4 regions of the Rhodococcus sp. IEGM 1330 genome follow, and region 2 is predicted to be linked to each of the others. Evidence: riboswitches for the same ligand, from Rfam matches in the RefSeq annotation. Region 2 holds a riboswitch; each other region holds the start of a gene.
The links. A riboswitch is a leader RNA that binds a small molecule or an ion and turns the genes downstream of it on or off. The one in region 2 is predicted to bind S-adenosylmethionine.
Positions count from the first base shown of each region.

Region 1: it holds a riboswitch for S-adenosylmethionine, as region 2 does, so the genes downstream of both, R4P57_RS01760 (bifunctional o-acetylhomoserine/o-acetylserine sulfhydrylase) here and R4P57_RS21085 (aminotransferase class V-fold PLP-dependent enzyme) in region 2, are expected to answer to the same signal.
Region 3: it holds a riboswitch for S-adenosylmethionine, as region 2 does, so the genes downstream of both, R4P57_RS18800 (mandelate racemase/muconate lactonizing protein) here and R4P57_RS21085 (aminotransferase class V-fold PLP-dependent enzyme) in region 2, are expected to answer to the same signal.
Region 4: it holds a riboswitch for S-adenosylmethionine, as region 2 does, so the genes downstream of both, R4P57_RS21745 (ABC transporter substrate-binding protein) here and R4P57_RS21085 (aminotransferase class V-fold PLP-dependent enzyme) in region 2, are expected to answer to the same signal.

Region 1 is NZ_JAWLSB010000001.1:399,406-407,073, reverse strand. It holds gene R4P57_RS01770 (ABC transporter substrate-binding protein) at 1-476, shown strand, start outside; gene R4P57_RS01765 (MFS transporter) at 490-1,632, opposite strand; SAM riboswitch class IV at 1,985-2,107, shown strand; gene R4P57_RS01760 (bifunctional o-acetylhomoserine/o-acetylserine sulfhydrylase) at 2,280-3,629, shown strand; gene metX (homoserine O-acetyltransferase MetX) at 3,689-4,771, shown strand; gene R4P57_RS01750 (DUF3017 domain-containing protein) at 4,810-5,127, opposite strand; gene R4P57_RS01745 (bifunctional methylenetetrahydrofolate dehydrogenase/methenyltetrahydrofolate cyclohydrolase) at 5,139-5,996, opposite strand; gene R4P57_RS01740 (pentapeptide repeat-containing protein) at 6,053-6,661, opposite strand; gene R4P57_RS01735 (tRNA (cytidine(34)-2'-O)-methyltransferase) at 6,695-7,159, shown strand; gene R4P57_RS01730 (SDR family NAD(P)-dependent oxidoreductase) at 7,203-7,668, shown strand, end outside.
Region 2 is NZ_JAWLSB010000010.1:13,955-21,622, reverse strand. It holds gene R4P57_RS21095 (YbaK/EbsC family protein) at 1-382, shown strand, start outside; gene R4P57_RS21090 (hypothetical protein) at 391-891, opposite strand; gene R4P57_RS21085 (aminotransferase class V-fold PLP-dependent enzyme) at 1,046-2,401, opposite strand; SAM riboswitch class IV at 2,456-2,571, opposite strand; gene R4P57_RS21080 (Pls/PosA family non-ribosomal peptide synthetase) at 2,786-6,730, shown strand; gene R4P57_RS21075 (M1 family metallopeptidase) at 6,737-7,668, shown strand, end outside.
Region 3 is NZ_JAWLSB010000008.1:92,254-99,921, forward strand. It holds gene R4P57_RS18770 (alcohol dehydrogenase catalytic domain-containing protein) at 1-1,093, shown strand, start outside; gene R4P57_RS18775 (TerD family protein) at 1,111-2,856, opposite strand; gene R4P57_RS18780 (hypothetical protein) at 2,947-3,516, opposite strand; gene R4P57_RS18785 (helix-turn-helix transcriptional regulator) at 3,767-3,985, shown strand; gene R4P57_RS18790 (hypothetical protein) at 4,157-4,555, opposite strand; gene R4P57_RS18795 (hypothetical protein) at 4,940-5,122, opposite strand; gene R4P57_RS18800 (mandelate racemase/muconate lactonizing protein) at 5,230-5,658, opposite strand; SAM riboswitch class IV at 5,687-5,805, opposite strand; gene R4P57_RS18805 (carbonic anhydrase family protein) at 5,967-6,572, shown strand; gene R4P57_RS26835 (carbonic anhydrase family protein) at 6,517-6,798, shown strand; gene R4P57_RS18810 (hypothetical protein) at 6,912-7,313, opposite strand; gene R4P57_RS18815 (DUF3558 domain-containing protein) at 7,329-7,668, opposite strand, start outside.
Region 4 is NZ_JAWLSB010000010.1:142,986-150,653, reverse strand. It holds gene R4P57_RS21765 (LLM class flavin-dependent oxidoreductase) at 1-724, opposite strand, end outside; gene R4P57_RS21760 (ABC transporter ATP-binding protein) at 717-2,315, opposite strand; gene R4P57_RS21755 (ABC transporter permease) at 2,312-3,205, opposite strand; gene R4P57_RS21750 (ABC transporter permease) at 3,198-4,178, opposite strand; gene R4P57_RS21745 (ABC transporter substrate-binding protein) at 4,183-5,799, opposite strand; SAM riboswitch class I at 6,021-6,114, opposite strand; gene R4P57_RS21740 (hypothetical protein) at 6,220-6,972, opposite strand; gene R4P57_RS21735 (HNH endonuclease signature motif containing protein) at 7,092-7,668, shown strand, end outside.

The sequences.
Region 1 (7,668 bases), on a different contig from region 2:
ACGGCGTGAACCAGAAGTTCGCCGACGCTGCGGCCGCAAACCCGGAATTCGCCGGCAAGAAGGCGATCTTCCTCCAGAACGCGTTCTACGAGGGCAAGGCGATCGCGTACCAGGACGGGTTGAGCACGGACTTCCTGACCAAGGTGGGCTTCGTCATTCCCGACGAGATCGACGCCTACGTTCCGGCGGACGGCGGCGGCCAGGCGAGCATCCCGCTCGAGAATCTGTCGGTTCTCAACGCGGCCGACGTGCTGATCTGGGGAACCGAAGGCCCGGGCGACCGCACGGAATTGGAGAAGGAGGCGGTGTACGACGCCCTCGAGCCGGTGAAGGACGGCAACCTCGTGTTCACCGACGGCGTGACGGCGGGCGCGATCTACTTCACCAGCGTGCTCAGCCTGCCGTACGTGATCGACAAGCTGGCTCCGGCTCTGGCCGAAGCCCTCGGTGGAACGACAGCAACGATCACCGGCTGACGGGACCGGTCGCCTATTTCGAGGGCGAGCGCCTGTCCATCCACATGGCTGTGGCGAGTACACCCAGACCGGCCACGGCCAGGCCCGAACCGACGGCGGCGGGTGCCGTGTAGCCGAATCCTGCGGCGATCACGGCGCCACCGACTGCCGCTCCGATGGCGTTGGCCAGGTTGAACGCGGCATGGTTGAGCGATGCGGCGAGCGTCTGGGCGTCCTCGGCAACGTCCATCAACCTCGTTTGCAGACCGGGTACCACCGAGGAGCCGGACGCGCCGATGAGGAACACCAGCAGTAGGGCGGTGATCGGATTGTGTGCGGCCACGACGAACACAGCAAGGAACACGGCAGTGGCGGCCAGGCCGACGAAGGTGCCCTTGAGCTGGTACCGGTCGGCGAGCCATCCGCCGGCGTAGTTTCCGACGACCATTCCGAGTCCGTAGATCATCAGGGCCACCGGAACGAAGGCGCGGGCGAGACCGGCGACGTCGGTCAGAGTCGACGCGATGTAGGTGTACACCGCGAACATGCCACCGAATCCGACGATGCCTACGAACAGGGTCATCCACACCTGGCTGCGGCGCAGTGCGCCCAGCTCGGTGATGGGGCTGGTGGTCGGCATCGCGTCGAGCCGTGGCATCCAGAGGACGAGCGCGGCGACGGTGAGGGCACCGATGACCGCCACGAGAGTGAATGCACTGCGCCATCCCAGCGCCTGCCCGATCCAGGTCGCCACCGGTACGCCGACGACGTTGGCGACCGAGAGTCCCATCATCACCATCGCGACGGCCTTGGCTCGCTTGCCCGGTTCGGCGAGGTGGGCAGCGACCAGCGCCGCTACGCCGAAGTACGCACCGTGCGGCAGACCTGCAACGAATCGCGAGGCCACCAACTCGTTGAAGCTGGGCGCGAAAACCGTGCCGAGGTTTCCGAGGGTGAAGGCCACCATCAGCGCGAGCAGCAGCATCCTGCGCGGAACGCGGGCAGCCAGGGCTGCGATGGTCGGCGCGCCGACGACCACACCGAGCGCGTACGCGGAGATCATGTGGCCGGCCGAGGGCTCGGAGATCCCCATCGTCGTCGCGATGTCCGGCAACAGACCCATCGACGCGAACTCCGTGGTGCCGATCCCGAAGCCGCCGATGGACAGGGCCAACATCGCCAGCTTGCGGCGGGTCGAGTGCGGTCGGTGACTGACACTCAGGCCACTCGACACCTTGCCGCGCACAGCGCTGACTCGGGACAGAGCGGAATCGGTGACAGTCACAGCAGTACAACCTTCGTGTGGATCGGGGACGTGAGCAACGAGAACGGTGGCTCGGCGAATCGATTCAGCAGAGCCCAACCGAGTAAGGGAACAGCCAACCGAACCATTGTCTTCCCCCAGGCAACTTGTTTTCGAGTCGCGGCACGGTGATTGTCCTCACCCGAGCATCTGCTCGAGCTCTACCTGGCACCGCGCGCGTGCCCTTGTTCCGGTGGGGTGCCGTCACCCGCTAAGATCTTCGCCAGGTCATGAGTGCCAGCATCGAGCCCCGGCTTGCTGGCCGGCAACCCTCCAACCGCGGTGGGGTGCCCCGGGTGAACGACCAGGCCGATCCGGCACGCGGGTGCCGTATCGACAAGCGCGGGTCCGCAGGAAGCGGACCCACTGAACCTTCGGTCCCCAAGGGGCCGAAGCCTGTCAGGAGGTTCTCTCATGTGTTGCTGTACCGATACGCCCCGTAACGCTCGACTTCTCGAGCTTCATTCGACATTCGATTCGTCTTAGACAGACTCGTCTCAGAAAACGGAGTATCACCAGCCATGACCGATTCCACCCCAGACGTCGTCGACGCCACCGGAGCACCCACCGAGGATCCGTTCACCGATCCCGCAGCCAACTGGAGCTTCGAGACCAAGCAGATCCACTCGGGTCAGACCCCGGACGGCACCACCAAGGCTCGTGCGTTGCCCATCTACCAGACCACCTCGTACACGTTCGACAACACAGATCACGCAGCCGCACTGTTCGGTCTGGCCGAGCCCGGCAACATCTACACCCGCATCATCAACCCGACTCAGGATGTCGTCGAGCAGCGCATCGCCGCGTTGGAAGGTGGCGTCGCGGCATTGTTGGTGGCGTCGGGTCAGGCCGCCGAGACGTTCGCGATTCTCAACCTCGCAGAGGCAGGCGACCACATCGTGTCGAGCCCTCGTCTCTACGGCGGCACGTACAACCTCTTCCACTACACGCTCCCCAAGCTGGGCATCACCGTCTCGTTCGTCGACGATCCCGATGACCTCGAGCAGTGGCGCGCGGCAATCACCCCGTCGACCAAGGCGTTCTACGGTGAGACGATCTCCAACCCCAAGAACGACATTCTCGACATTCCCGGGATCTCGGCGGTGGCCCACGAGAACGGCATTCCGCTGATCGTGGACAACACCGTGGCAACGCCGTACCTGCTGCAGCCGTTGAAGCACGGTGCCGACATCGTGGTGCACTCGGCGACGAAGTACCTCGGCGGACATGGAACGGCCATCGCGGGCGTCATCGTCGACGGTGGCACGTTCGATTGGACGCAGGGCCGTCATCCCAACTTCACCACCGCGGATCCCAGCTACCACGGCGTCGTGTTCGCCGATCTGGGTGCGCCCGCGTTCGCGTTGAAGGCACGCGTTCAGCTGTTGCGTGACATCGGTGCTGCGGTCTCGCCGTTCAACGCCTTCCTCATCAGCCAGGGTCTGGAAACGTTGAGCCTTCGGATCGAGCGGCACGTGGCGAACGCACAGAAGGTCGCCGCCTTCCTCGCCGGTCGGGACGACGTCGTCTCGATCAACTACGCCGGACTCGAATCGTCGCCGTGGTACCAGCGCGGGCAGGAATTGTTGCCGAAGGGGCAGGGCGCGATCATCGCGTTCGAGCTGAAGGGCGGTGTGGACGCGGGCAAGAAGTTCGTCAACGCACTCACTCTGCACAGCCACGTCGCTAACATCGGAGACGTGCGTTCACTCGTCATCCACCCCGCATCCACCACGCATTCCCAGCTGACTCCGGAAGAGCAGCTGGCATCGGGCGTCACTCCCGGCCTGGTGCGTCTCGCCGTGGGCATCGAGGGAATCGACGACATCATCGCCGATCTCGAGGTCGGATTCAGCGCGGCGGCATCTTGAGTCACAGCTGCGACACAGGCGTTCGTCCGGAGGCGGTTCTTCCGTCTCCGGACGGGCGGTTGGGAACAATCGACATCGGTGGTCTCGATCTCGAGAACGGCGCTCGCATCCCCCAGGTCACCGTCGCGGTGCAACGCTGGGGCGAACTCGCCACCGACCGCAGCAACGTCGTACTCGTCGAACACGCCCTGACCGGGGACTCGCATGTGTCCGGTCCGCCGGACGCCGATCATGCTCTGCCCGGTTGGTGGAACGGAATGGTCGGTCCGGGCTGCCCCATCGACACCGACGAGTGGTGCGTCGTGGCGACCAACGTGCTCGGCGGCTGCGGCGGGACCACGGGCCCGAGCAGCGTCTCTCCCGATGGCACGCCCTACGGGTCTCGTTTTCCGGACATCTCCATCCGCGATCAGGTCGCTGCCGAAGCTGCCGTGGCCGACGTCCTCGGAATCGAGCGGTTCGCTGCCGTCGTCGGCGGCTCGATGGGCGGGATGCGCACCCTCGAATGGATCGTGGGCCATCCCGACCGAGTGGCGGCCGCATTGGTCCTCGCGGTCGGTGCCAGGGCAACTGCCGACCAGATCGGTACCCAGACAACACAGATCGCCGCGATCAAGGCCGATCCAGGATGGCTCGGCGGTAATTATCACGACACCGGCACCTCGCCGACGGCCGGACTCGGCATAGCGCGGCGTATCGCGCACCTGACGTACCGAACCGAGAGCGAACTCGACATCAGGTTCGGAAACTCACCGCAGAACGACGAAGACCCGTGGGCCGGTGGCAGATACTCCGCACAGAGCTACCTCGAGCATCAGGCTGCGAAGCTCGTCAACCGATTCGACGCTGCGACGTACGTCCTGCTCAGCGAGGCGATGAACCGTCACGATGTAGGCCGCGGCCGGGGCGGAGTGGCCGAAGCTCTTGCGTCCACACCTGTTCCGACCATCGTCGGCGGAGTCGACTCCGATCGCCTGTATCCGCTCCGACTGCAGAAGGAGATCGCTCGCGAACTCCCCCAGTGCCGCGGACTCGAAGTGATCCAGTCGCGTGACGGACACGACGGCTTCCTCACCGAGGCCGATTCGGTAGCGAAGCTGCTTGCCGAGACGATGGAGCTGGCCCGCCTCGGACGGCGCTGACACCGCTCTTGTTCGGACCGGGCGCTCCAGCCCTGAGGTCAGTCGGTTCCCAGCGGATCGATCGACAGCGACAGAAACACGATTGCTCCGCCGACGCAGCCCAGCGCCAGCACATCGAACACGCGACTGCGCACTTGCAGTGTGCCGACACGCGTTTCCGGCAGGCACAGCCGCAGGACGGCCGCCAGCAGCGCTGCGCATCCGAAGATGAACGCGCCGCGCCGCCAGCGATCGGCCAGCACCAGAACGAGCGCGGCGAGGACGACGACCGAGACTGCGACGATCGGTAGGTTGCGCGCGACTGCCGCGCGAAATCCCGCGTCGGGCTCCCTTCGCGCGTCCTCTGCATCGCTCACGTCTGGTTCGCTCAGCTCTCGGCGGCGACGCGTTCGGCGCGCTCGACGACATTGGTGAGCAGGAAGGCCCGCGTCAGCGGTCCGACGCCGCCGGGGTTGGGCGAAAGGAATCCGGCCACCTCCGCGACACCGTCGGCGACATCGCCGCGCAGTCCGTCCTCGGTGCGGGTCACCCCGACGTCGAGCACAGCAGCACCCGGCTTGACCATGTCCGCAGTGATCAATCCGGGTACTCCGGCAGCAGCGATGACGATGTCCGCGCGTGAGACCTCGGCGGCCAGATCACGAGTTCCGGTGTGGCACAACGTGACTGTGGAGTTCTCCGAACGCCTCGTGAGGAGCAGGCCGATGGGTCGCCCCACCGTCACTCCGCGGCCGATGACCACCGCGTGCGCACCGTCGAGAGCAACGTCGTAGCGGCGCAGCAGGTGCACGATCCCGCGAGGCGTACAGGGCAGTGCCGCATCCTTGCCCAGCACCAGACGGCCGAGGTTGATCGGGTGCAGACCGTCGGCGTCCTTGTCCGGATCGATTCGCTCGAGCGCAGCGTTCTCGTCGAGATGCTTCGGCAACGGCAACTGGACGATGTAGCCGGTGCATTCGGGGTTGGCATTGAGTTCGTCGATGACGGCTTCGAGATCTGCCTGGGTGATGTCCGCGGGTAGGTCGCGACGAATCGAGGTGATGCCGACCTTTGCGCAGTCGTTGTGCTTGCCCCGGACGTACGCGGCCGAACCCGGATGGTCGCCCACCAGCACGGTCGCCAGACCTGGGGTGATGCCCTGCTCACGCAGCGCTGCCACGCGGGCGGTGAGATCGACGAATATCTCGTCACGGGTCGCTTTGCCATCGAGAATCGTTGCAGTCACCCGGTCATTGTTCCAGGTTCGGCGTCAGTAGCGGCGCACCGGTCCGATCACCACCGTCAGCCCTCGACGACGAGCCCGTGTGCTGCCGCGTACGCCACGGCCTGCATCAGCTCGATCTTCGCGTTGCGTACGCTCGCGCTCACCCACAGCGATGCGTCGGCGACGGCTCCACGCAGATCCGCCTCGTCGAACTTCGCGTCGACGGTGCGGGCACCTGCGAAATCGACCGAACGCACAGTGGCTTTCCGGAAGTCTGCGGACACGAGGTTCGCTTCCCGCATCCGACACCCCGTCAGATCGAGGCCGCGAAGGTCCGCGTTGCCGAGCGACGCGAGGGTGAAGTCGACCTCGTCGTACGTCGCTGGACGCATGCGACTGTCGACGAACATGGATCCCATCATGGTCGAGTGACGAAAAGTACTGTGCTGCAAGTTGGTCCGAGTGAAAGTGCACGATCGAAATGCCGAGTTCGTGTGAATCGATTCGGTCAGGTCGGTGCCGGTGAAATCGCATTCGGTGAACACCACCGAGTCGGTTCGAACGCCGCTCATGTCCGCGTCGCGGAAAGTACACCGAACGAACTGCCTACCGGTCCACTCCTGCCCGTCCAGTCGCGTGTCGGAAAAGTCCTCGCCGATCGTCTGTTCGTCGTCCACCTGCCCCATACTTCCCGGGCTCGTGATGGCAGAGTGAACCGGGTGTTTCGACTCATGTTCTTCGAGCCCCGCATCCCACAGAACACCGGCAACGCGATTCGCCTGGTCGCCGGGACCGGCTGCGAACTGCACCTGGTGGGCCCGCTCGGCTTCGATATGTCCGAGCCGAAGCTCAAACGGGCAGGCTTGGACTACCACGATCTGGCATCGGTGACGGTGCACGCCGACCTACCCTCGGCCTGGTCTGCGCTGGCACCGACCCGCGTGTTCGCCTATACCGCCCACGCGGCCCGGTCCTACGCCGACGTGGCGTACGAACCCGGCGACGTCCTCCTGTTCGGACCGGAACCCACAGGATTGCCCGACGACGTCCTGGACGACCCACACGTGACCGATCGACTGCGAATCCCGATGATTCCGGGCCGCCGATCTTTGAACCTGGCGAACGCGGCAGCAGTGACGATGTACGAGGCATGGCGCCAGCACGGGTACGAAGGCAGCGTCTGACGGGTTTGCTTTCGAGCGCGCTCGAAGTCATAGCGTGCGTTTCATGACTCAGACACCTACTACACAACGCACGTGGCTCGTCACCGGGGCATCCTCCGGTCTGGGGCGCGCACTGACCGAGGCCTCGTTGGCAGCAGGCGACACCGTGGTCGCGGCGATGCGTCGACCCGAACGCATCGACGACCTGCTCGTCGAACACGCAGAGTCGCTACTGCCGATCGCCTTCGATGTTCGAGACACCGAATCCGCGCCCGCAGTGGTCGAGGCGGCGATCGACCGGTTCGGACGCGTCGACGTACTCGTCAACAACGGTGGCGTCGGGCAGATCGGTTCCGCCGAGGAGGTCGACGAAGCCCGGCTGCGAGACATGCTCGACCAGCATGTGGTCGGTCCCGCCGCCCTCACCCGTGCCGCACTGCCGGGAATGCGGGCGCGGGGCACTGGAACGATCGTGCAGATGAGCAGCCAGGGCGGCCGGATTTCCTTTCCGGGCGCAGGGTCCTACTCGG
Region 2 (7,668 bases):
CACACACACTGCCGCCGATGCCGCTGCGGCACTGGGCGTCGAGGTGGGCGCGATCGTGAAGTCGATGGTGTTTCTGCTGGGCGACGAGCCGGTGCTGCTACTGGTCTCCGGTGCCCACAACGTTCATCTCGAGCACACCGGTGAGCGTCTCGGCGGCACGTTGATGCGCGCGCCTCTCGACACGGCCAAGCATGCAACCGGGCAGCCGATCGGGGGGATCGCCCCGGTCGGCCACCCCACCAACCTGGACACGTTCGTCGACCAGGATCTGGCCGGATACGCCGAGGTGTGGGCGGCCGCCGGTCACACCAACACGATATTTCGGTCCACGTTCACCGAGTTGGTGCGGATCACCGCAGGTCTGGCGATCGACGTCACCTGACCGTCAGCTCAGGACGCGAGAGTCGGGGCGATCGGTGCGCCGAGGACCGCGTCGACGACGTCGATGTCGAGTCGGGTGCCGCGGGATTCGAGCAGCGGCAGTACTCCGTTGTTGATCAGACCCGACTGGCGAGCGACATCGCCGAGCACGGTCAACGTCACGCCGTCGGCCACATCGGCCGCAGTGACATCGGAGATCAAACTGGCCAATCCCGCCGGCGTTCCGACGTAGCGGATCGACGACGGGCTGGTCGGCGCATCCAGTGCGGAGAATTCCCGACGGGCCGTCCGGGCATCGGCCGCGATGTGGATCTCGAGGTCGAGAAACACTGCCGTGCTGTCGGCAGATTCGCCGCGGTCGACGGCCTCGGCCCGCACCCGGGCTCGATGTTGCTGGGATTCCCGCAGGTCGGAGGCCTGGATTCGGACTACGTCCGTCTCGGGAGCGGCGGTCAGTTCGGTCCAACCCGCAGTGAATTCGACGGCGACGCGGGTGAAGTTGTGCGACATGAGTGATGGTCCTGATTCTTCAGTCGGTGAACGCATTCGGTCGGAGCGGAGCCGAACTCGAACACGACCCGGACGCAGTGCGGCACAGATCCACGTATCTGTTGCACCAATGGCGGTTGCCCGTCCACACGACACTCACGGTCATGACGCCATGCTAACTGTCTGCGGGGGTGCACGGGGATCCAACCCACGCGGCGCTGTGCCCACCCACCCCGTCCACCCGTCCGGCCAGCTCGGGGAAGGGTCGCGGGTCGGGTACGGGGTTCCACCAGCCGGCGTCCTCCGCGTAGTGCCAGTTCGGTCCCGACTCGACCAGGGCGGCGAGGGCGTCGACGAGTCGATCCACATCGGCCGACGAGCTGCCGAGGCCGATACTGGCTCGAACCGCTCCGGCCGCGTGCCCCAGCCTGCTCAGCAGTGGGTGTGCGCAGAACTTTCCGTCGCGCACGCCGATTCCGTGTTCGGCGGACAGGTACGCAGCGACCTCACCGGGATCGCGTCCGGCGACGGTGAAGGTGACGATGCCGACACTGTCGGGTGAGTCGGCCCACACCTGGAGCTGCTCGACGCCGTCCAGTGCGGCCAGCCCGTCGCGCAAGCGGGACGATAGCTCGTGCTCGTGTTCCTGTAGTTCTGCGTCGTCGAACCCGGCGATGGCCTCGCAGGCCGCAGCGAGTGCGGCAACTCCGAGCACGTTGGGCGTGCCTGCCTCGTGCCGCTGCGGTGCCGGAGCCCAGTCGGTGTGTTCGATGCTCACGCTGCGCACCGCGCCGCCGCCGGCCAGGTGCGGCTCACCGAGGTCGAGCCAATCACGTTTTCCCACAAGCACTCCCGCGCCGAACGGGGCGTAGAGCTTGTGCCCGGAGAACGCGAGGTAGTCCACGCCGAGTGCGTCGATGTCGACCCGACGATGCGGCACCAGCTGAGCACCGTCCACCGCGATGCGCGCGCCGTGCCGATGTGCAAGAGCGGCGAGTTCCGCGATGGGCAGCACCTCACCGGTGACGTTAGATGCACCCGTGATCGCCAGCAGCGCAGCAGGTTTCGCGGCGAGTTCGGCGTCGAGACGCGCGATGGTCTCGGCCAGGGTCGACGCAGCCACCACCACTCGTCGATCACGCCACGGGAGCAGATTCGCGTGGTGTTCGATGTCGAGCACCACGGTCTCACCCGGCACGCATGCGGCCAGCAGGTTCAGCGAGTCGGTGGTGTTCCGCGTGAACACCACCACCGAGTCCTTCTGCGCACCAACGAAATCGGCGACGGTCACCCGAGCCTTCTCGTACGCCGCCGTGGAGACCCGTGAGGCGTAGCCGGCACCGCGATGCACACTCGAGTAGAACGGCAACAGCTCCGCGATCCGATCGGTCACCGCGCCCAGTGCCGGCGCGCTGGCGGCGTAATCGAAGTTTGCGTATGTGCATGTGCCGCCCTGCACCAGCGGTACCTGCAGATCCGTGCCCGAAACAGGGGCAAAAGGAGCACAGGGGCGGGAAAGTACAGATGTCATGACAGATCAAGCCCTCACGTTCGAGGGACCCGCAACCGAAGGATGTGGTGAACGAGTCCGCGCTTGCCGCGCCGGTTTTCCGGCGTCAGCCTGGTCGTCACCCGGAGCACCCCACCGCGGAGGAGGGTTGCCGACCAGCTAGCCGGGGCTTGATGCTGGTACTCGTGACCGTGGGGAAGACGATCGCAAACTCGCTGCGGTTTTGTCAAGCCGGGACTCACACGTAGGCAGCAGTAGGATTCCCGCGGTGGGAAGGCGCGCTCGTTCACCTGCTGGCAAACAGAACGTGAGATAACCAACGGCGCTGCTGTTCGTCAGCACCACAGAGTCATTTGCCAACGCAGAGTTACATGCAAAACGAATGAGAAGGACGCCCGGTTGTCTGTGCATCAAGAGAACGATCTGCCGGGTTCGAGCGCGGACATCGCACCTGCACCGGCGGCGTTTCTTCGCTCACCCCAGGCTCCACCCGCCCGGACGCTCATCGACGTTCTCCACGACACGGCCCATCGCTTTCCCGACGCCCCCGCCATCGACGACGGAACCGTGTCGGTCAGTTACTCGGAGTTGTTGGACGACATCGCCGAGGGCGCTCAGTGGCTCGCCAACGCCGGTGTCAGGCGCGGCGATCGCGTCGGCATCCGCATGCCGTCGGGGTCGTTCTCCCTCTATGTCGCGATCCTGTCGATTCTGAACGTCGGTGCCGCCTACGTTCCGGTCGATGCGGACGATCCGGAGGAGCGCGCCGAGTTGGTCTTCGGTGAGGCACAGGTGACGGCCATCGTCACTGCGGGCGGCATCGCCGCCGGTACTGCCCCGAAGCAGGACGTTCCTCAGCACGACCTTTCCGAACACAATGCCGGACCGCCCACCCCGCAGGACGATGCGTGGGTCATCTTCACCTCCGGTTCCACCGGCACACCCAAGGGCGTTGCGGTCAGTCATCGCAACGCGGCGGCGTTCGTCGACGCCGAGGCCCGCATGTTTCTGCAGAAGGACCCGCTCGGTCCGGGCGATCGGGTGCTGGCCGGACTGTCGGTCGCGTTCGACGCGTCGTGCGAGGAGATGTGGCTGGCGTGGCGGCACGGTGCGTGTCTGGTTCCCGCGCCCAGGTCGTTGGTGCGGTCCGGTTTCGATCTGGGCCCGTGGCTCGTCTCCCGCGACATCAGTGTCGTCTCGACGGTGCCCACGCTCGCGTCGCTGTGGCCCGCGGTGGCGCTGGAAGCGGTGCGGTTGCTCATCTTCGGCGGCGAGGCATGCCCGCCGGAGTTGGCCGAGCGCCTCGCCGTCGAAGGCCGCGAGGTCTGGAACACGTACGGCCCCACCGAGGCGACGGTCGTCGCGTGCGCGGCGATCATGGACGGCACGGGTCCGGTCCGGATCGGGCTCCCCCTCGACGGGTGGGACCTGGCTGTGGTCGACGCCTCCGGCACTCCGGTGCAGATCGGTGAAGTCGGCGAGTTGGTCATCGGCGGCGTCGGGCTCGCTCGGTATCTCGATCCGGCCAAGGACGCCGAGAAGTACGCGCCCATGCCGTCCCTCGGGTGGGACCGGGCGTACCGCAGCGGCGATCTGGTCAAGCTAGAGCTCGAAGGTCTGTTGTTCCAGGGTCGCGCCGACGATCAGGTCAAACTCGGCGGCCGACGCATCGAGCTCGGCGAAATAGACAATGCGCTGCAAGCACTTCCGGGCGTCGGCGGTGCGGCGGCCGCCATCCGCAAGACGGCCGCAGGTAACTCGGTGCTCGTCGGATATCTCGCCAGCACCAACCCCGATTTCGATCTCGAAGCCGCTCGCGAATTGCTCGCCGAGCAGTTGCCTGCAGCGCTGGTTCCGCGGCTCGCTCTGGTGGACGAGATGCCCACGCGCACCTCGGGCAAGGTCGACCGCAATGCGCTGCCCTGGCCCCTGCCCGGCATGGCGGGCGCGTCCTCGCTCGGCGGCACGGCGGGGTGGGTGGCCGAACTGTGGACCAACATCCTCGGCGCGCAGGTTTCCGACGAGAACGCCGATTTCTTCGCCAACGGCGGTGGCTCGCTCTCGGCTGCTCAGTTGGTGACGGCGTTGCGCGAGCGGTTCCCCGAGATCACCGTCGCGCAGCTCTACGACCACCCGCGACTGGGTTCGCTGGCACAGTATCTCGACGACCTCGAGCCTGTCGTCGAGGCCATTCCTCGTGAGGTCGCACCGACGTCGCGCACCGCGCAATGGGCGCAGATCGCGGCAACGGTTCCGTTGACCACCCTGACCGGATTGCAGTGGGTCACCTGGCTCGGGCTGCTGTTCAACGTCATGTCGTGGTTCGGCGACGTGCCCTGGGCTCCGACGCTGTCGTGGTGGTGGGTGCTCGTCGCATTCATCCTGTTCATCACTCCGGTCGGCCGCATGGCGATCTCGGTGATCGGATCTCGCATCCTGTTGGCGGGCTTGAAACCGGGCGCGTACAGGCGCGGCGGCAGCATGCACGTCAGGCTGTGGGCGGCAACGAGATTGACCGATGCCAGTGGTGCGTCGAACCTCTCGGGCGCACCGTGGATGGTCTACTACGCGCGCGCTCTCGGTGCCAAGATCGGCAAGGGTGTCGACCTGCACACGATGCCGCCGGTCACCGGCATGCTCGAACTGGGCGACGGCTGCTCCATCGAGCCCGAGGTGGATCTGTCCGGGCATTGGATCGACGGCGATCTCGTCTACATCGGCGGCGTCGAGATCGGTGCCGGCGCCACCGTCGGCGCCCGCTCGACGTTGTTGCCCGGAACCAAGGTCGGCAAGAATGCCGTCGTCACCGCGGGCTCCGCCGTCGTCGGTCGAGTGAAGGCCGGTCAGATGTGGTCCGGTTCGCCGGCCCAGAAGGTCGGCAAGGCCGATCACCCGTGGCCCGCGGAAACGCCGCCGCGCGCGACGAAGTGGGTGTTCGCGTACGGCGTCGCGTCTCTGTTCCTGTCCGGCATGGCACTGTTCTCGATCGGTGTCAGCCTGGTGCTGATGGGCTGGTGGATTCACACCGCGGACTCCGTGTTCGACGCCTTCGTACGTGGTCTGGTGATGTTGCCCGTCGCGACGTTGGTGTCGTTGGCGGTGTTCGCGGTGATCACCGTCGTCGCGGTGCGGTTGCTCAGCATCGGGCTGATCGGCGGCTACCACCCGGTGCGTAGCCGCATCGGCTGGCAGGTGTGGGCCACCGAGCGCCTGATGGACTCGGCGCGCACCTTCTTGTTCCCGCTCTACGCGTCACTGTTGACGCCGCATTGGCTGCGGTTGCTGGGCGCGAAGATCGGCAAGGACGTCGAGGCGTCGACGGTGCTGATGATTCCCAAGTTCACCACCGTCGCCGACGGCGCGTTCCTCGCCGACGACACCATGGTCGCCAGTTACGAACTCGGCGGCGGCTGGATGCATCTGGGCGACGCCAAGGTGGGCAAGCGGGCGTTTCTCGGTAACTCCGGCATGACCGGGCCCGGGCGAACCGTCCCGAAGAACGGCTTGGTCGCTGTGCTGTCCGCGACTCCGGACAAGGCGAAGTCCGGCTCGTCGTGGCTCGGCAGTCCGCCGGTGCGGCTGCGTCGTGCCGCCGGTAGTGCGGACTCGTCGCGCACGTTCGATCCGCCGCGGAAGCTGAAGGTCGCCCGTGCACTCGTCGAGACGTGTCGGTTGATTCCCGTCGTCGTGACGTTCGGTATCGGTCTGGCCGTGTTGTTCGGGCTGACCGCCGTCGCCGACGCCGTCGGGTACTGGTTGGCTGCGTTGGTCAGTGGTCTCGTGTTGCTCGTCGCCGGTTTCGTGGCTGCTGCGGTGTCGGCGTTGGCGAAGTGGTTGTGGGTGGGCCGGATCGGCAAGACCGATCATCCGCTGTGGAGTTCCTTCGTGTGGCGCAACGAGGTGGCAGACACGTTCGTCGAGACCGTTGCCGCGCCGTGGTTCGCGCGCGCCGCCGAGGGCACCGCAGTGCTGAACATGTGGCTGCGGTGGCTCGGTGCGGATATCGGCCGCGGGGTCTGGTGTGAGACGTACTGGCTTCCCGAGGCCGATCTGGTGACGTTGGCCGACGGTGCGACGGTCAACCGAGGGTGCGTTGTGCAGACGCACCTGTTCCATGATCGGATCATGTCCATGGACACGGTCGATCTCGGCAGAGGCGCAACCCTGGGACCACACTGTGTTGCTTTGCCTGCATCGGGTATAGGTGATGGTGCGACGGTGGGGCCTGCCTCCCTGGTGATGCGCGGCGATACGGTTCCCGCGCATACTCGTTGGCAGGGCAATCCGATCGCGCCGTGGGCCAAGGGTGATCCCTTTCCGCGTATTCGCGACGACCGAAACGAGGGGTGATCTTCAATGCCGGACAGGCTTGTGGCACCGGTGTTCGACGTCGACTCCAGTGACAATCCGATCGATACGTATCTTCCGCAGAACGGCAATCGCGGCTATCGCGTCTCGCGCTACGAACTCGACCTCGAGTACAAGGTCGAGAGCAACCGGTTGACGGGCAAGGCGAAGATCACCGCGGTCACCACAGCGACGGTGTCGAAGTTCGCGTTCGACCTCGGCCCGGCGATGAACGTGTCGAAGGTGTCGGTCAACGGTTCACGTTCGGTGAAGTTCAGCCACCAGCGCGGCAAGCTGAAGATCACGCCCGCCAAGCCCATCGCGTCGGGTGCGGCACTGGTGGTCACGGTGGCGTACGGCGGAACACCCAAGCCCATCAACGGTTTCTGGGGTGAGGTCGGCTGGGACGAGCTCACCGAGGGCTCGATCGTCGCGAGTCAACCGAACGGTGCCGCGTCGTGGTTCCCGTGCGACGACCATCCGGTGTCCAAGGCCAGCTACGGCATCACCATCACCACCGATTCGCCGTACTATGCGGTGGCCAACGGAACGTTGGTGCGCAAGCAGACTCGCGCCAGCCGCACCACGTGGGTGTACGAGCAGCCCGAACCGATGGCCAGCTACCTCGCGACCATCCAGATCGGTCCGTACGAGCATCGCATCGTCAGCCCGGGGCCGGTGCCGATGAAGGCCATCACTCCGCCGCGCCTGCGAGCGCAGTTCGATCACGACTTCGGCCGTCAGCCGCAGATGATGGATACATTCGTACGGCTCTACGGCCCTTACCCTTTCGCGTCGTACACCGTGGTGGTGACCGACGACGATCTCGAGATTCCGATCGAGGCGCAGGGGCTGTCGATCTTCGGTGCCAATCACTGTTCCGGTTCCCGGTACTACGAGCGTCTGGTGGCGCACGAGTTGGCGCACCAGTGGTTCGGCAA
Region 3 (7,668 bases), on a different contig from region 2:
AGCGACTCATCGCGCCATCGTTCGGCAGGGCAGCCACTCGGCCGTCGAAGAACGCGCGACGCCGTCGCCCGGGCCGGGTGAATTGTTGATCGCACCTGAGTCAGTGTCGCTGTGCGGCACGGACATTCAGATCGTCCGGGGTGACCGAGACGATCCGTCCCCGATCGTCGGTCACGAGGGAGCCGCCCGCGTCGTAGAGGTCGGTGCAGGTGTGTCGGAGTTCGCCGTCGGTGATCGTGTCGTAATCAATCCCACGCACCCGCACGACTCGTCGTTCCTGCTCGGTCACAACGTCGAGGGATTGTTCCAGCAGCGGGTCGTCATCGGCGCGTCCGCCGTCAGCGGCGGATTGGTATCGCTGCTTCCGCCAGGCTTGTCCAGTGCCCGAGCAACTCTCGTCGAGCCGTACGCCGTCGTCCGCTACGCGTTGTCGTGCCTGGCAAGGGAGACACCGGAGACGCTCTTGATTTTCGGGGATGGTCTGATCGGCAATCTCGCAGCCACTCTTGCGCCGTCCGTCCTGTTTCCCACCGTGGACGTCGCGATGGTGCACCGCACCGAACTGGGCACGAAGTGGACCGCCAACCATCTACCGTCCGTGACGAACTTCGCCACCGATGACGACTGGGAAAGCCACCTCACCGGAACCGTCGCTGTGCTTGTGGCGACCCACCGCGCCGGGACGGTGGCGTCCATCGACGCGGCTCTGCGTCGCCTCGGTGATCGAGTAGTGGCGGTACATCCGATCGGTGGTGTTCCGGCCAAGGCGACGTCCGACCTGCTCCCCGGTGTGGACATTGCCGGTGTTCGGCAGGCCAACACCGGCGGTCCGACGCCGCCTGCGGTCACGACGTTCACCCGCGGTTCGCAGAGGGTGGCGCTGACGGGCAACCGAGGGGTTACCAACAGTCAACTCACCGCAGCAGCAACGGCATTGACCACCGCCGACGACTCGATCGACAGGCTCCTCACACATCGGCGCGGAATCGACGAGGGAACCGCGCTGATGAACACCATCTGCGAGCAACGAACGCGAGTCGTCGACGGTGAACTCGTGATCCGATTGGTCGTGGATCTCAGCAGCCACGACTGACAGGTTCCCGCTTCGGATTATTCGTCGACCTCCACGCCGTATCGCACAGCCAGTTCAGCCAATCCGTCGTCGTAGCCCTGGCCGATGGGTCGGAAGCGCCAACCGCTCCCCCGGCGGTAGATCTCTGCCAACAGCATCGATTGTTCCGTTGTGGCCGCATCGAGCACCGCTGTGGCGACCGTCGACTCCAGCCCATCGAGCGATACCGAGACCGCGCCGACATCACCGAACGTTTTGTCGCCGTCGACAGCCGCGGCGATGACGATGCGCGAGCATTCCTCTGGAACAAGTCCCAGATCGATCCGCACACCCTGCTCACTGTCCCCGTCGATCGACATCGAGACGGCACCGTCCGAGGTGGCCGGAGCGTTGTAGAACACGAAATCCTCGTCACTGGAGACCAACTCGTCGTCGTTGACCAGTAATGCGACGACGTCGACACCGACCTGATCGGACTCGTCGGCCCGCCACGAACTGTTCAAAGTCAGCATGGTGAGGCTTGGATCCAGATCGACAACACCACCACGTGGCACCAGCGGAGCGATTCGGGATCGCCGGGCAGGAAGCGGCGCAGGCATTTCGATCTTCAGTTCGCGGTCGATCAAGGCGGGCGTCAGCAGTGTGAGATCCCGTTCTTTCACTTTCGGCATCCGGGGATCTCCGTCTCCGCCGTCCAGAATCAGGATGTCGGTCACGCCAGCGCTGAGATTCACAGCCGGTGTCGCACCGAGTTGTATCAGACGGGAACGCATCAGCACAGAATCGGCATGCGAACCACCCATGACCAAGACCCTTCTTGACTGCCAAGGCTTTAAGACTGGATCGAGGTGCTGCACGCGTGGCTTCGGCTGGGCCTGCGGCAGAGATTCTTTCGGCATTCCTGGCTGCACGTTCCGTAGAAAGTCCAGCAGTTCTGACTCCGAAATGATCCGAAGTCCATGGGCCCGAGCCCGTTCGACCTTTCTGCTTTCAGTCGTCGGATCCGAGCACACCACCACACTGGTGAACCTGCTGACGGAGTTCATCACGTCCAAGCCCGCTTCGGTGAGCTGAGCAGCCAAACGCAGCCGCGGAATCCGCGTGTCGCCGCTGATCACGACTCGCATGCCCTGAATCAGAGCGCCGTCCTCAGTAAGTGGACCGGGGTTCTCCCACGTGCAATGCGTTCGAGGAACGGTGTCCGGATACAGCGTCAGGCGCTCGGTGCACGTGACGACGGGAAGGGGAAGTTCGAGCGACCTGGCCAGTCGAGCACTGTGAGTGAACACCTGCGCCAGCACGCGGGCATCGTCGTAGGCGTCGTGTGCATTGGACTGCAGCACTTTCCAGTGCGCAGCCAGGGTGGATAGCTTGTGGTTGGGAGTGTCGAGTTGTAGTCGCCTCGACAATGCCACGGTGCACAACCGTTGCTTCGTCGGCATGTCGATGCCCGCACGCATCGATTCGAGCTTCAGGAAGCCATGGTCGAAACTTGCGTTGTGCGCGACCATGGTTCGACCGTCGAGCAGATCCATGAGCTGCGGGGCGATCATGTCGAACGTCGGCGCGCCGGCAAGCCGTTCGGGCGTCAGTTTGTGGATGTGTACCGGACCGGGATCGCAGCCCGGGTTGACCAGAGTCGACAGTTCGCGTCCCACGCGTCCGTCCTCGTCGACCGTCATAGCGGCCACGCTGAGCACCCGATCACGGGATGCCTTCAGACCTGAGGTCTCGACATCGACGACGACCCACTTGTCGCGTCCGGTCTTCACTGCATTCCCCACGGAGGTTCCACCTTCGACGCAAACGGACAGTGGTGGTCACTATGCCGCACGGGTCACCGGCAATACGGCAAATGCCGAACACGGGTCAATCTATTCGCACTGCGGACCTGTGATGTAGCCCTGCTCGCAGCCGTACTGGGTTTGTATGTCCCCGCTGGTGGGTTCTTCTCCGCACAGGACTCCGCACCGCTCGTAGCCATTCACGACGCCATCGCCGTTTCGATCCTCGGATTCGTTGTACGGATACCCTGCATCGGGCACCGGCGCGGTCGCCGCGCATCTCGGGTCGTTCACCTCGTACGACCCATCGGTGAAGACCGCGGTGCCGCCGTAATCGCAGTATCTCAATTCAGGCGGTGCCGGCGCGACGTACGTGTCGCATTCGGCTTCGTACCCTGTCGTTCCGTCTGAGTACAGGGCAGTGCCGGACTGATACAGATCCAAGTCGCCGCACTCGTAGGTGACTGGTTGAGGCTGAGGAACAGGCGGCGGCTCAGGTGCCGCCGGCACGTCCACGTTGGAGGTAGGCGATGCCGACACAGTGACGCTGGAACTGCTCGTGACAGGAACAGCTTCGCTCGGTGTCTCGTCGGGGCTGCTCGAGCAGCCGGCGCAGACCAGAGCTATTGCGGTGATTGCAATGAACGTTCTCGTGGACATGCCAACTCCGAGCCGGTCGAGACTGCATGGGCCCGTCCCCGGTACAGGCAATGTCGATTCAGTATCGCAATGAACGGACCACCGACACGCGCGATTCGACGTTCGGATACGGCGTTATGCCGTCGTTCACAGGCATAACCGGATGTGGCGCCTCAACCATGAGGCGTACCCTCACCTATGCATGCACTCGCAAGCACAAGGAGCGAATATGGCCGATCCGCGATGACGAAGCCGGAGATATTCGAGCGAGGTGGCCGACGCCTTCGTCGCACGTCGGCTTCAGTTACGCCTCACTCAGGCTGAGTTGGCATTGCTTGCCGGCGTGGGGCGATCGACGGTCCAAGCTCTCGAAGGCGGCAAAGACTCGATCCAACTCGACGGTGCGATCGCCATCGCGAATGCGCTGGGCTGTGACCTCACTCTGCGGACTCGGGCCGGAACGCCTGTGCCGCCTCTGGATCCGCGTTGACAACGCCACCATGGCGGTGCCTGACCGGCCAGGCGGACTGCAACCCGCGTGGCCGTAGAGCAAAGCCATGGAACCCGAATCGGATCTCGGCAAAAGGGGTCCGATCAACTCGTACGCAACGATTTCCGGATCCGGCGTACCGGAACTCGTGTATGACCTCGGACAGTTCGGTCAGGCGCGCTGTACACCGACGCCCGTCAATCTATCTGCTGCTGCATCGGTTCCAAGTTCGACTCGGGCCTCCGGGTTGTCGATGTAGAAGCGAATCCACTGTTCAAGCGCAACCGGGTGGATATCGAAGCGTCTGCAGTCGAGTTCGATGTACTTGCCTTTCGGCATAATTTCGATTCTCCGGAGCAAGGTTGTGAAGCGACGGTTCATCTTCGCCAACTCGTCGACCCTCACCAGAACCAACGGGTACGACTCCACGACCACAGCGGTGTCTCGGATGTCCGCCCACGGTACCTGGATGTCGAATGCCCAGCCGCGGTGGCGAATACCGTCGTCCGAGAGCTCGAGGTAGCCGTTGCGAATACTGCGCAACAGGATTGGAATCAGGAGCGAGGCCATGGAAAGCCCCATCGCCGCAAGCACCCATCCCACCCCACCCCACCCGAGGTGAAACCCATCGCGATCACGCAGGTCGACAGAGAACTGACCACCACGACGAGCAACCTCAAGCTCACCGGGTTGTAGCGCACAGTCGATCCCTGCACCCAAGGGCCGACGTCAGAGCCTGTCTTAATCGACGGGACGTTGGTCCACGCGAAAGCCATTGTGCTGATGCAGAATACAGCAAATCCGAATGTCGACAGCGCAGGGGCGATCATTCCCTCCACGACACCCACCACGCACAAGTACAGAGCAATCAGCGCCGCAACCCCGAAGATCGCGCTTCGAGCGATCATCGACCCAGGCGATGCCACCCAGCGCCGCACTTCACTGGTCTGCACGTCAGAAAATCGCATCCCACGCCCCTGTCGCCAGTTCGCCGATTGCCGACCCCGTGTCGGCAACTGCCGCAGCACCATCACCGATAGCGTCGCCGACGCTACCCAAACCGTCTTCGTAGGGCGTGGCCACCGATTCGACGCACGGCACGTAGACCACTGGTGGGAAATCAGTTGGAACTGCCATTTCCGCCCCTCCCCGACGCGGCCCGAGCGCCGCCCCACAGCATCAGACGCAGCAGCGACGCCCGCGGTTCCACTGAGAAGCCGCACGCCGACGGCTGATAGACGGCTTCAGCGAGACAGCGTCTGCAAGGTCGCCTCGCCCGCGCGATACCCCGCCTCGAACAGCCATGGCCATACGGAAAAGTCCTCGGGGTCGACGACCACCGTCTCGACACCACCGTTCCCACGCCGCTTGGGCATGTTCTCTGGATGCGCAGGAAAACGACCTTTCAGATAGGACGGCTCGAGACTCTGCCGAAAGATCAGCCACGTCTGAGGCGTGAAACCCACTGCCTCAGCACGTTTCGCGAGCTCGATCCAAGCTTCGGCATTGGCGTACCCGCCTTCGAGTACCAGCCTCCGAGTCTCGAGCATCGGGAACACGCCGTACCAAATCGGCGGGTAACTCAGTAGCGTCTGGCACCAGGTACGACGGCGTTCCGGCGGAATGGGTTCCCACTTCGCCTGTGCTGCTTCGAGTTCGTCACTACCGGACATTGTTCACCTCATTCTGGAGGTGCAACCCTCCATCGACTTGCGCGCCTGCGATTGCGGGACGCGCCGGTTCTTCCCCTGGGGCACCCTGTCGATGGAGACGGGGTTGCCGGACAGCCGGCCAGGTACCGACAGCTGCCACTCATGAACCACCTCCGAGCGTAGACGCGCGGTACGACATGCACCATCCGATGGATCGGATCGCCCCGAGTTCGGATCGATTTCGCACTCCGCCCGCCATCGAAGCGGCAATCGGTCAGTGTGATAGACATATTTCGTTAGGTGCGTTCTACATCTAGTTGGGAGGAATTATGCTTCGCCTTGCTCGCAGTGCTGCCTTTGTCGCGGCCGTCCCGCTCCTGTTCGTAGCGTGCTCGAATACGCCCAGCGCTGAATCCAGCACTGACACGACCACACCTGCAGCAAGCGCCGCCGCTGCAGCGGAAGAAGCAGGGGCGCAGCAAGCGACCGAATTCCAGTACGACGGCGAACTCGACCCCGACGCGTGGCCGACCCTCAGCCCTGACTGGGGTGCCTGCGCCGACACGTCGGCCCAATCCCCGATCAACCTCCACGACGCCACCGCCGCAGACCTTCCGTCGCTCCAATTCGCCTACAACACAGGCGTTATCGCCTTGAAGAACACTAGACACACGGTACAGGCGGACAAGACACCCGGATCGGAGGTGATCCTCGGCGACAAGCACTTTGCGCTGACGCAGTTCCACCTCCACGAACCGGCCGAGCACGAACTGGACGGCGTCCGCCACGACGCCGAATTGCATCTGGTGCACACCGCAGAAGACGGAAGCATCACCGTCGTCAGCGTCCTGATCGACAAGGGGGGCAGCGAACGCAGCATTGGGAAACTACTTCGACGAACTGCCTCCCGTCGGCGACACCGCGGAGCTCAGTAGTTTCGATCCCGCGGCTCTGCTACCTGCCGATCGGACGAATGTGCGCTACACCGGATCCCTCACCACTCCCCCGTGCACCGAGGGCGTGCAGTGGATTGTGATGACCACTCCGGTACAGGCCTCGGCAGAGCAACTCGACGAATTCCGCACCCTGATCGAACAGAACGCTCGGCCCCTTCAGGAGCAAGGCAGCCGAAGCGTTCTGCTCGATACTGAAGGAAGTTGACAGGGGCGCTGGGTTGAGCGAGCCAGAGGTAGCTCACTACCGATTCGACGCCAGCGCAGCATCATTCGGACGGACGGTAGACCAGCTCCGATCACACCAACTCCGGTATGAAATCACTTGCTCAGACCCTCCGCGATCTCGCCGATGGATTTCAACGTCCGCTGATCGGTGTACTCCACCTCGTCGAAATAGCGCTTGAACACCGACCGCATCAGCTCGATGACCTCGATGTGTTGCAAGAGCACGACCCGCAACGATCGATCGCCACTGTGGGCAATCTTCTCGAACTTCCTCCCGAGCTGCCTAGCCGAATCGAGGGTGCCGAACGCCTCGACGTCGACCAGGTTTTTCGTCCTCGCCAGCATTTCCGTCAGGTGTCTGATGTACGCAGCGCAGACCTCATCGCACCGGAACGCCACGCCATCGGGGATCTCGAGCTGTCCGGACTCTGCTTGCATCGACAGCGATTGCCACTGCTGCATCGATACCGCAAGCTCGTTCGTCTCTGAACCCATCGCTTCTTCTTCCTTTTAGTTCGATGCCGGCATGGACGGTCGGAGCGAACGCGCCAACCGTTCGACCTCGACACACGGATCCGCGAGAGCTGGTGTCCTTGCAATCCCATCGAGATTCAGATAGACGACGCCGCCCGGGCGTCCGAAAGCGACGCCGCAATTGACCTCGTCGTACTTGATGGTCCGCTGGAAGCGCACGCCATCGAACCCCTCGATCGGCTGGAAATTCTCGAACGGTCCCCGCTCGCGTAGGTAGTCCAGGCTTTCAGTGGACGAGAAGATGCCGAGGTGATACCACGGCGTGGGCAGCGGATTGGTCCAGAAACACGTCAGCCAGTCCTCAGAGATCGGCAGA
Region 4 (7,668 bases), 130 kb from region 2:
GAATGCGGGCGGCGGTCGTCGCCGCGTCCTCGAACGTGTCGGCGACGATGCGGACGATGTCGGCACGCGCGGAGGCCACCGACACGGACTCCGCGGAGTCGACGCGAATCACGACGAGCGGCTGCCCCTGCGGAGATCTCGGAGTGATCGACGGACCCTTGACCGAGAAGTTCTCGCCCTCGAAGTCGATGTAGTGCAGCTTGTCTCGGTCGATGAACCGTCCCGACTCGACATCACGGATCTCCGCGTCGTCCTCCCAGCTGTCCCAGAGCCTGGTGACGACCTCGATTGCCTCGCTCGCTTCGCGCCACAGGCTGCCGTTGTCCTGCTCCGCTTTCCGACCGAACAGCGCTGCCTGCTCGGCACCCGGACTCACCTCGACCTGCCATCCGGCCCGTCCGTGGGAAGCGAAATCGAGGCTCGCGATCTGCTTCGAGATGTGGAACGGCTCGGTGTGCGTGACGGTGATCGTGGGCACCAGCCCGATCTTCTCGGTGAGCGCGGCTGCCCGTGCCGCGATAGCTGCGGCCTCGAGAGTCCGACTGGCGAACGAATCGCCCAGGAACGCGAGATCGATACCCGCTCGGTCTGCAGCCTGGAGCTGGTCGATCCAGAACCCTGCTGTGAAAACCTCTTCCGCGCGAGAATCGGGCCGACGCCAGGCCTGCGGATGTGCGCCGGTGCCTTTCAGCTCTATCGCGGTCAGGAACAGCTTGTCAGACACTGGTGCTCGCTTTCTCGTGCGCGCTTCCGGGAATGGCCCCGAGTAGCTCGCGGGTGTAGTCCTGCTGTGGATTGTCGAACAGTGCTGTGGTGTCGCCGTATTCCACGATGACGCCGGATTGCATGACGGCCACGGTGTCGCTGATCTGACGGACCACGGCCAGATCGTGCGAGATGAACAGGTAGCTCAGACCCAGCTCGGACTGCAAGTCGTCGAGCAGCGTCAGGATCTGTGCTTGCACCGACACATCCAGGGCCGAGACCGGCTCGTCGAGCACCACCAGTTCCGGTGCGAGAGCCAACGCTCGTGCGATGGCGACGCGCTGGCGCTGCCCGCCGGAGAGCTCGGCCGGCCGGCGGGCCAGGTAATCGCCGGTGAGCGCCACCTGATCGAGTAGCGTCCGGGCACGCTCGGAACGCTCACGCGAGGAACCGACCTTGAACGCGTCCAACGGTTCTCGCACGATCTCGCCGACCCGCAACTTCGGGTTCAGTGAGGCGTACGGGTTCTGATAGACGATCTGAACACGCCGCCGCAGTTCGCGCCTGGCCTTGCCACGCAGACCGGTGATGTCCACACCGTCGAACGTGACCGAACCCGACGACGCGGTCTCGAGACCGATCGCGATACGCGCCAACGTGGACTTGCCGGAACCGGATTCGCCGACGAGCGAAACGGTGCGCCCACGTTCGACGGTCAACGTGGCTCCCGTGACCGCATCGAGGTGTACACCGCGGCCTATGGTGAACCGCTTCGAGACGTCGCTGATCGTCAGGATCGGCTCGGCTGCCGTGGTGCGCGCGGGTCGTACGGTTGTGTTCAGAGACGGTGCCGCGGCCAACAGTCGACGTGTGTACGCGTGCGTCGGGTTCGCCAGTACCTCTGCGGTGGGACCGGTTTCGACGATCCGTCCTGCGCTCATGACGATGAGGCGATCGGCTCTATCCGCAGCCACGCCCAAGTCGTGGGTGATCAGCAGAACGGCGGCACCGGTCTCGGCGATCCTGGCGTCGAGATGGTCGAGAATGCGTCGCTGCACGGTGACGTCGAGGGCGCTGGTCGGCTCGTCGGCGATCACCAGTTCCGGGCGGCACGCGAGAGCGATTCCGATCAGTACGCGCTGACGCTGCCCACCGGACAGGTCCTGCGGATACTGACGCGCCCGAACTTCGGGGTTGTCCAGACCTGCTTCGGCGAGGATGCGAATTGCCTCGACCTTCGCAGAGCGGCGATCTGCGAGACCGTGCACCCGCAGCACCTCGGCAACTTGGTCGCCGACGCGAACCACCGGGTTCAGCGAGGTGGTCGGATCCTGCGGGACGAGCCCGATGTGACGGCCGCGCAGCCGGTTCAACGTCTTGTCCGAGGCGGTGTCGAGCCGTTCCCCGTCGAACGTCACCGATCCACCTACGACGCGCCCGGAACCCGAGAGCAGCCCGATGAGGGCGTGCGCAGTCGTCGACTTTCCGGAGCCCGATTCACCGACCACGGCCACCACTTCACCGCGGTCGACGGTGAACCCGATGCCGGCGACGGCAGTCGTCTCACCGTAATTCACGTGCAGATTCTCTACTTCGAGAATGGGACTCATTGTGATCGCCTCTCGAGAGCATGACCGAGGCGGTGCGCGGACACGACGACGGCCACGATCACCAATCCCGGCAGTGTGGTCATCCACCAGGCGGTGGCCAGAAAGTTGCGGCCCTCGGAGATCAGCGATCCCCACTCCGGGGTGGGCGGAGCAGCGCCGAAACCGAGGAAGCTCAGCGCCGATACTGCGAGAACTGCCATACCGAATTCGACAGCAGCGAGCGCGATCACGGGGCCGTACGAGTTTCTGAGGATGTGCCTGCGGAACACATCGAACCACCGCACACCCGAGGCGTAGGCCGCTTCGACGTACAGCGATCTGCGCACCCGCAGTACCTCCGAGCGCATCACTCGGGCGAAATTGGCGATCAGCGTGACGCCGACGGCAATAGCGACGTTCACGGTGCCGAAGCCCAGAGCGGTCACCAGCGCCAACGAGAGCAACAGAGTTGGAATCGACAGCAACACATCGACAATTCGCATCAACACCGCATCGACTATTCCGCCGACGGCCCCCGAAACCAGACCGATGATCGAGCCGACCACCAGGGCCATGCCGACTGCCAACAGCGTTGCCGTCAGCGACAATCCGGAACCGTGGACCACTCGGGTGAAAACGTCACGGCCGATGTTGTCGGTGCCGAACCAGTGCGACTCGCTCGGTGCCTGCAGTTTATCGGCCGGTGTACCGACCAGCGGGTCGCCGCTGGCGAAGACGGACGGGAACAGCGCGAACCCGAGAGCCAGCAACAGCACGACCACGGAGGCACCGAGCCAGATGTGCTTCAACACGTCTCGCGGACCCCGGCGCCGCGTGGGTGCCGGTGCTTCTTCGACTACCGGGGGAACTGCCGAATGGACGGCAGTCTCGCGAATCAGGATGTCAGACATGAGCTTTCTCCGGTTCTGCACTGGCCTGCACGGGCCGGTATTCGCGCACGATGCGCGGATCGATCAGCGGATAGAGCAGGTCGACTGCGAGATTGACCAGGACGAAGACCAGCGAGGTCAGAACGACGATGCCCTGCACCACCGGAATGTCCTGGGCCAGCACCGATGTCTGGGTCAGCCGTCCGACTCCGGCGCGCGAGAATACGGTCTCGACCACCACCGATCCGGCCAGCAGGGTGCCCACCAGAACCCCGGCAATCGTGAAGGCCGGGATGGACGACAGTCGCAGAACGTGTCGCGTCTGCACCCGAAGGCGTGAGACCCCCTTGGCGCGAGCCACATCCACGAATGGCTGCTTCCATGTGGTCGCCATACTGGTGGCGAGCACCTGAGCGATGACAGCACCGGTGGGCAATGCCAGCGTCACCGCAGGCAGCACCAACGACGCTGGCCCGGCGTCACCGAACGCCGGGAACCAGCGCAGTCGGAACGAGAACAGTTGCAGCAGAAGCAGACCCACCCAGAATGTCGGCACCGCCACCCCGAGCGGTGGGAGCGCGAGCAACAGGTTCTTCAGCCAGACGATCTGGGTGTACGTGGCGGCATAGGCCACCGCGGATCCGAACACGACGGCCAGCACCAGGGCTGTCGCCGCCAAGCCGAGGGTGCTGGGCACCGCGTCGAGAATGGCCGTCGTCACCGGTTGGCCGGTGGCAATGGACAGTCCGAAGTCACCTTGCACGGCCCCGACCAGCGAATGCCAGTACTGCACCAACACCGGCTGATCGAGACCGTAGCGAGCCTGCAGTTCAGCGATGGCCGCAGCATCCGCCGGAGTGCCCGAGCCGGCCGAGTCCACGGCAAGACTGACCGGGTCCGAGGGAAGGAGGAAGAGCACGATGAACGAGATGGTGAATGCAGCCCACAGCACTGCCAGTGCCTGCAGTACTCGCTGTCCGACGTAGCAGGTCATGGCTCTACTGCCCGCTCAGCCAGGTGTCGAAGAACTGCAGGCGAGCGGAGGCCTCGAACTTCAGATCCTGCACTGTCGACGCCGCGCCGACGGCCTGCGAGAGCTCGATCGTGGGAATCCACAATCCGTTGTCGAGCACCTGCTGCTGGGCGGTTGCGAGGATCTCGTTGCGCGCCGCAACGTCGGTGGTCGAGAGCTGGTCCGTCAACGATGCATCCAGATCCGGAATCGGGCCGCGCGCGTTCAGGTTCCGTCCGTCGACGGCAAACGAGGTACGAAGAATGTCACCGTCGGCGCGGGTGCTGTTGTAGTACGTGGAGTCGTAGTCCTTGGTACCTTGCCGTGCGGTCGCCTCCGAAGTGGACACCAGCTCGAGCTGTAGGTCGACGCCGACGGCGCGCAACTGCTGCTGGGTCAGCTCGAGGATCGCCTGGTTGCCGGCGAACACGGCCGAGTACATGACCTTGAAGCTCAGCTTCTGCCCGCCCTTTTCACGGACCCCATCGGCACCGGGAACCCAGCCCGCTGCATCGAGCTGCGATTTCGACTTCTCGGGATCGTAGGTGACATCGGCGAGTTCGACGTACCCCGGAGTGGCGCTGGCCAACGTGCTTGTCGCCGTGCGGAAGTCGGGTCCGAGGACGGTATCGACAAGTTCCTGACGGTTGATCGCCGGCACCAGGGCCGTCCGGACGGCGGGATCCTGTAGCGCACCACGAGTGACGTTGGGCTGAATGCCGAACGGAACGCCCGGGTTCGATGTCGTCAGGATCCGGCCACCGGTCGCCTCGATCTGTGGAGCATCCTGCGGTAGCGCGTCACTGACGGCGTCGAGCTGGTCGGAGGAAAGACTGCCGGTACGTACACCCGACTCGGGCACGATGGTGAACTCGATACGATCCAGGTACGCCTCGCCCTCATGGCCGAATACCGCAGAGCCCCAGTTGTATCCGATTCGCTTGGCCAAGGCGACGGAGCGGTCCTGCTGATAGTCCGCGTAGGTGAACGGTCCCGATCCGATGTTGGCGCCCAGGCACCGCGACTCGGCAGACTGCGCCGAGGTCGCGATGGATTGGATTCCGAGCTGAGGCGTCGAACTCGCCTGCAGGAACTGCGCATTCGGTGCCGCGAAGTCGATGCGGACCGTGAGCGGGTCGACCACCGTGGCACCTTCGTACCCGGTCAGGTAACTGGCGGCCAGAGGTGCCTTGGCTGCACCGAGAGTGCCGGTGATGGCGTCGAAATTCGCCTTGACGGCAGCGGCATCGAGTGCGGTGCCGTCACTGAACGTCACACCGTCTTTCAGCTGGAAGGTGAACGAGCTCGCGTCGGGACTTACTTCCCAGCTTTCGGCCAACCACGGCTCGACCTCGCCGGTTTCCGGGTTCTGATCGGTGAGCGAGTCGACCACTTGGCGGGTGACGTAGATCGTCTGATTGGTGCCGGATTGTGCCGGGTCGGAGCAGGTGGGAGCGCCGGACAGGCCGTAACGCAGGGTCCCTCCTGACTGCGGGGGTCCGGCGTCGGCGGCCGAGGTGGTGGCGCTACCTGCGCACCCGGCGAGCAGTGTGGCGGTGGCGGCGATTACTCCGGCCACCAAAAGTACAGGGCGAGTGGACACGTGGGTGTCTCCGGTATCTGGTCGATCGCATAGGAACTCCCTCGTCCGAGCCACGTGTGCCCAGGAAGGAGTTCGTGCAGATGATGAGGTGTGGTGTCGAAAAGTACGGGTGCCGAAATGTCAGCTAAGACAGGTCGAACCGTTCAGACGGCACAGATCGACATGAATCCGACGGCATCCGTCGACGAAGCCTGCAGCTACTCGGGTATTCATGTGCATTTCCTCCATCGGTCCCGGCGGTAGCACCCGCACCCGACGAGCGGGGGGTTGCTGCGACGTCATCGAGCCAGGTCTCTCGGTCGCTCTGGATGGTCCTACGGTTTCCGATACTACGAGAGGGTCGGGGCAGTTGCCAACCGGGGTAGGAATCGACTCACCGACGGAAGATCCGAAAAGTACGAACGGGACGACCCCCACCAGTCAGACGGCAACTGTCAGCTCAGAGCCTTCTCGACCGATCGGACCTGAATTGTACTGCTGCTCAGCCATTTTCGAAGACCAAAGTTTCACGCGCCCCATCCAGTATCCGATCGTTTCACCGGAGGCGAACTGATCCAGCACGTCCATGCACAGCCAGGTCGCGACTGAGAAATCTTGCTCCACACCGTCGAGCCCGATCAGTGCCAACTCGTCGCCCACGGCGATGAGAGCGCGATCGACACCGGAACTACCGCGCTCGAGCCATCCCAAAGCCCGCCGGAGATACTCCCAGTCGGCCGCAGGGACAGACTCGGTGGCCGATTGCCTACACAATTCCGCCGTCGCAACGAGCGCGTCCACAACCGGCGTCGACAGTGCACCGTCGAGTTCGACGAGCATGCCCCGATCGGAATCTATGAGGTCGGCCATGTAGCGCCAACGGGCCGGAAGGGCAACATCCTCCGGCCACAGGTCCGTCGTACCGAACTGAAGTCGAGTGATCAGTTCCTTCGGTGAACTGCACGAAGCGGCGAAACGAAATGCGTCGTTCATGTCGATCATCCCCACTGGGTCAACACAACATTGGATACCGGCTCGACACTCGAGTTCGGAGATACAGCAAGCAGTGGCTTTCGTCGCCGAATCAAGCAACACTGCTGTGGTCGTTACGTCCGCCTTGGGAGATATTGAACGCCGCCACCAGCATCTACGCGACTCGTCGTTGCTTGAAATCGATAACGTCACATTTGTCATCGATGTGTAATCCACCACATAGTGCGGTACTCCGACCCCGACTGGACCGTTTCGACAGCGGAGCACTAACGGGAACGCATGTTCGAATACTTGTCGGTGGGTCGCGATAGATTCTGTTCATGCTTTCGGGGGACGGCGGATCAGGGGTGGACGGCATCGAGACGGTGCCGCCCGCCCCTGACGTGTCCGATCCGCAGTTGTCGGCGTTGGTGGATCAGGTCGAGTCCGCGGTCGCCGAGTTGGCGGATCAGGCGTCGGTGTCGTGGACGAATGCCGACCGGCGTGCAGTGATCCAACGGATGGAAACGATGACCAGGTCTGTGACGGCGTACTCGTACACCTGGCTCAACGAACTGATCGCTCAACACGGTCTCGATGTGTACCCGGGGTCGGTGCCGTCCTCGGTGGCGTGGATGCTGCGGATCACCCCACGAACAGCAGGAGCACGAGTGCGCCTGGCCGGGGAGTTGGGTGATCGCACCGCGTTCTCCGGCGAAGTATTGCCCCCGCTGCTGCCGAGAACCGCGGACGCGTTGCGGGCGGGGTTGCTCGATGCCAAGCATGTGCAGATGATTCGGGAGTTCTTTCGCCATCTGCCGTCGAGTGTCGATCCGCAGACACGGGATCTCGCCGAAGAGCAATTGGTGGGCTACGCATCGACCCGACGACCCGACGACTTCGCGCCGCTGGTGGCGC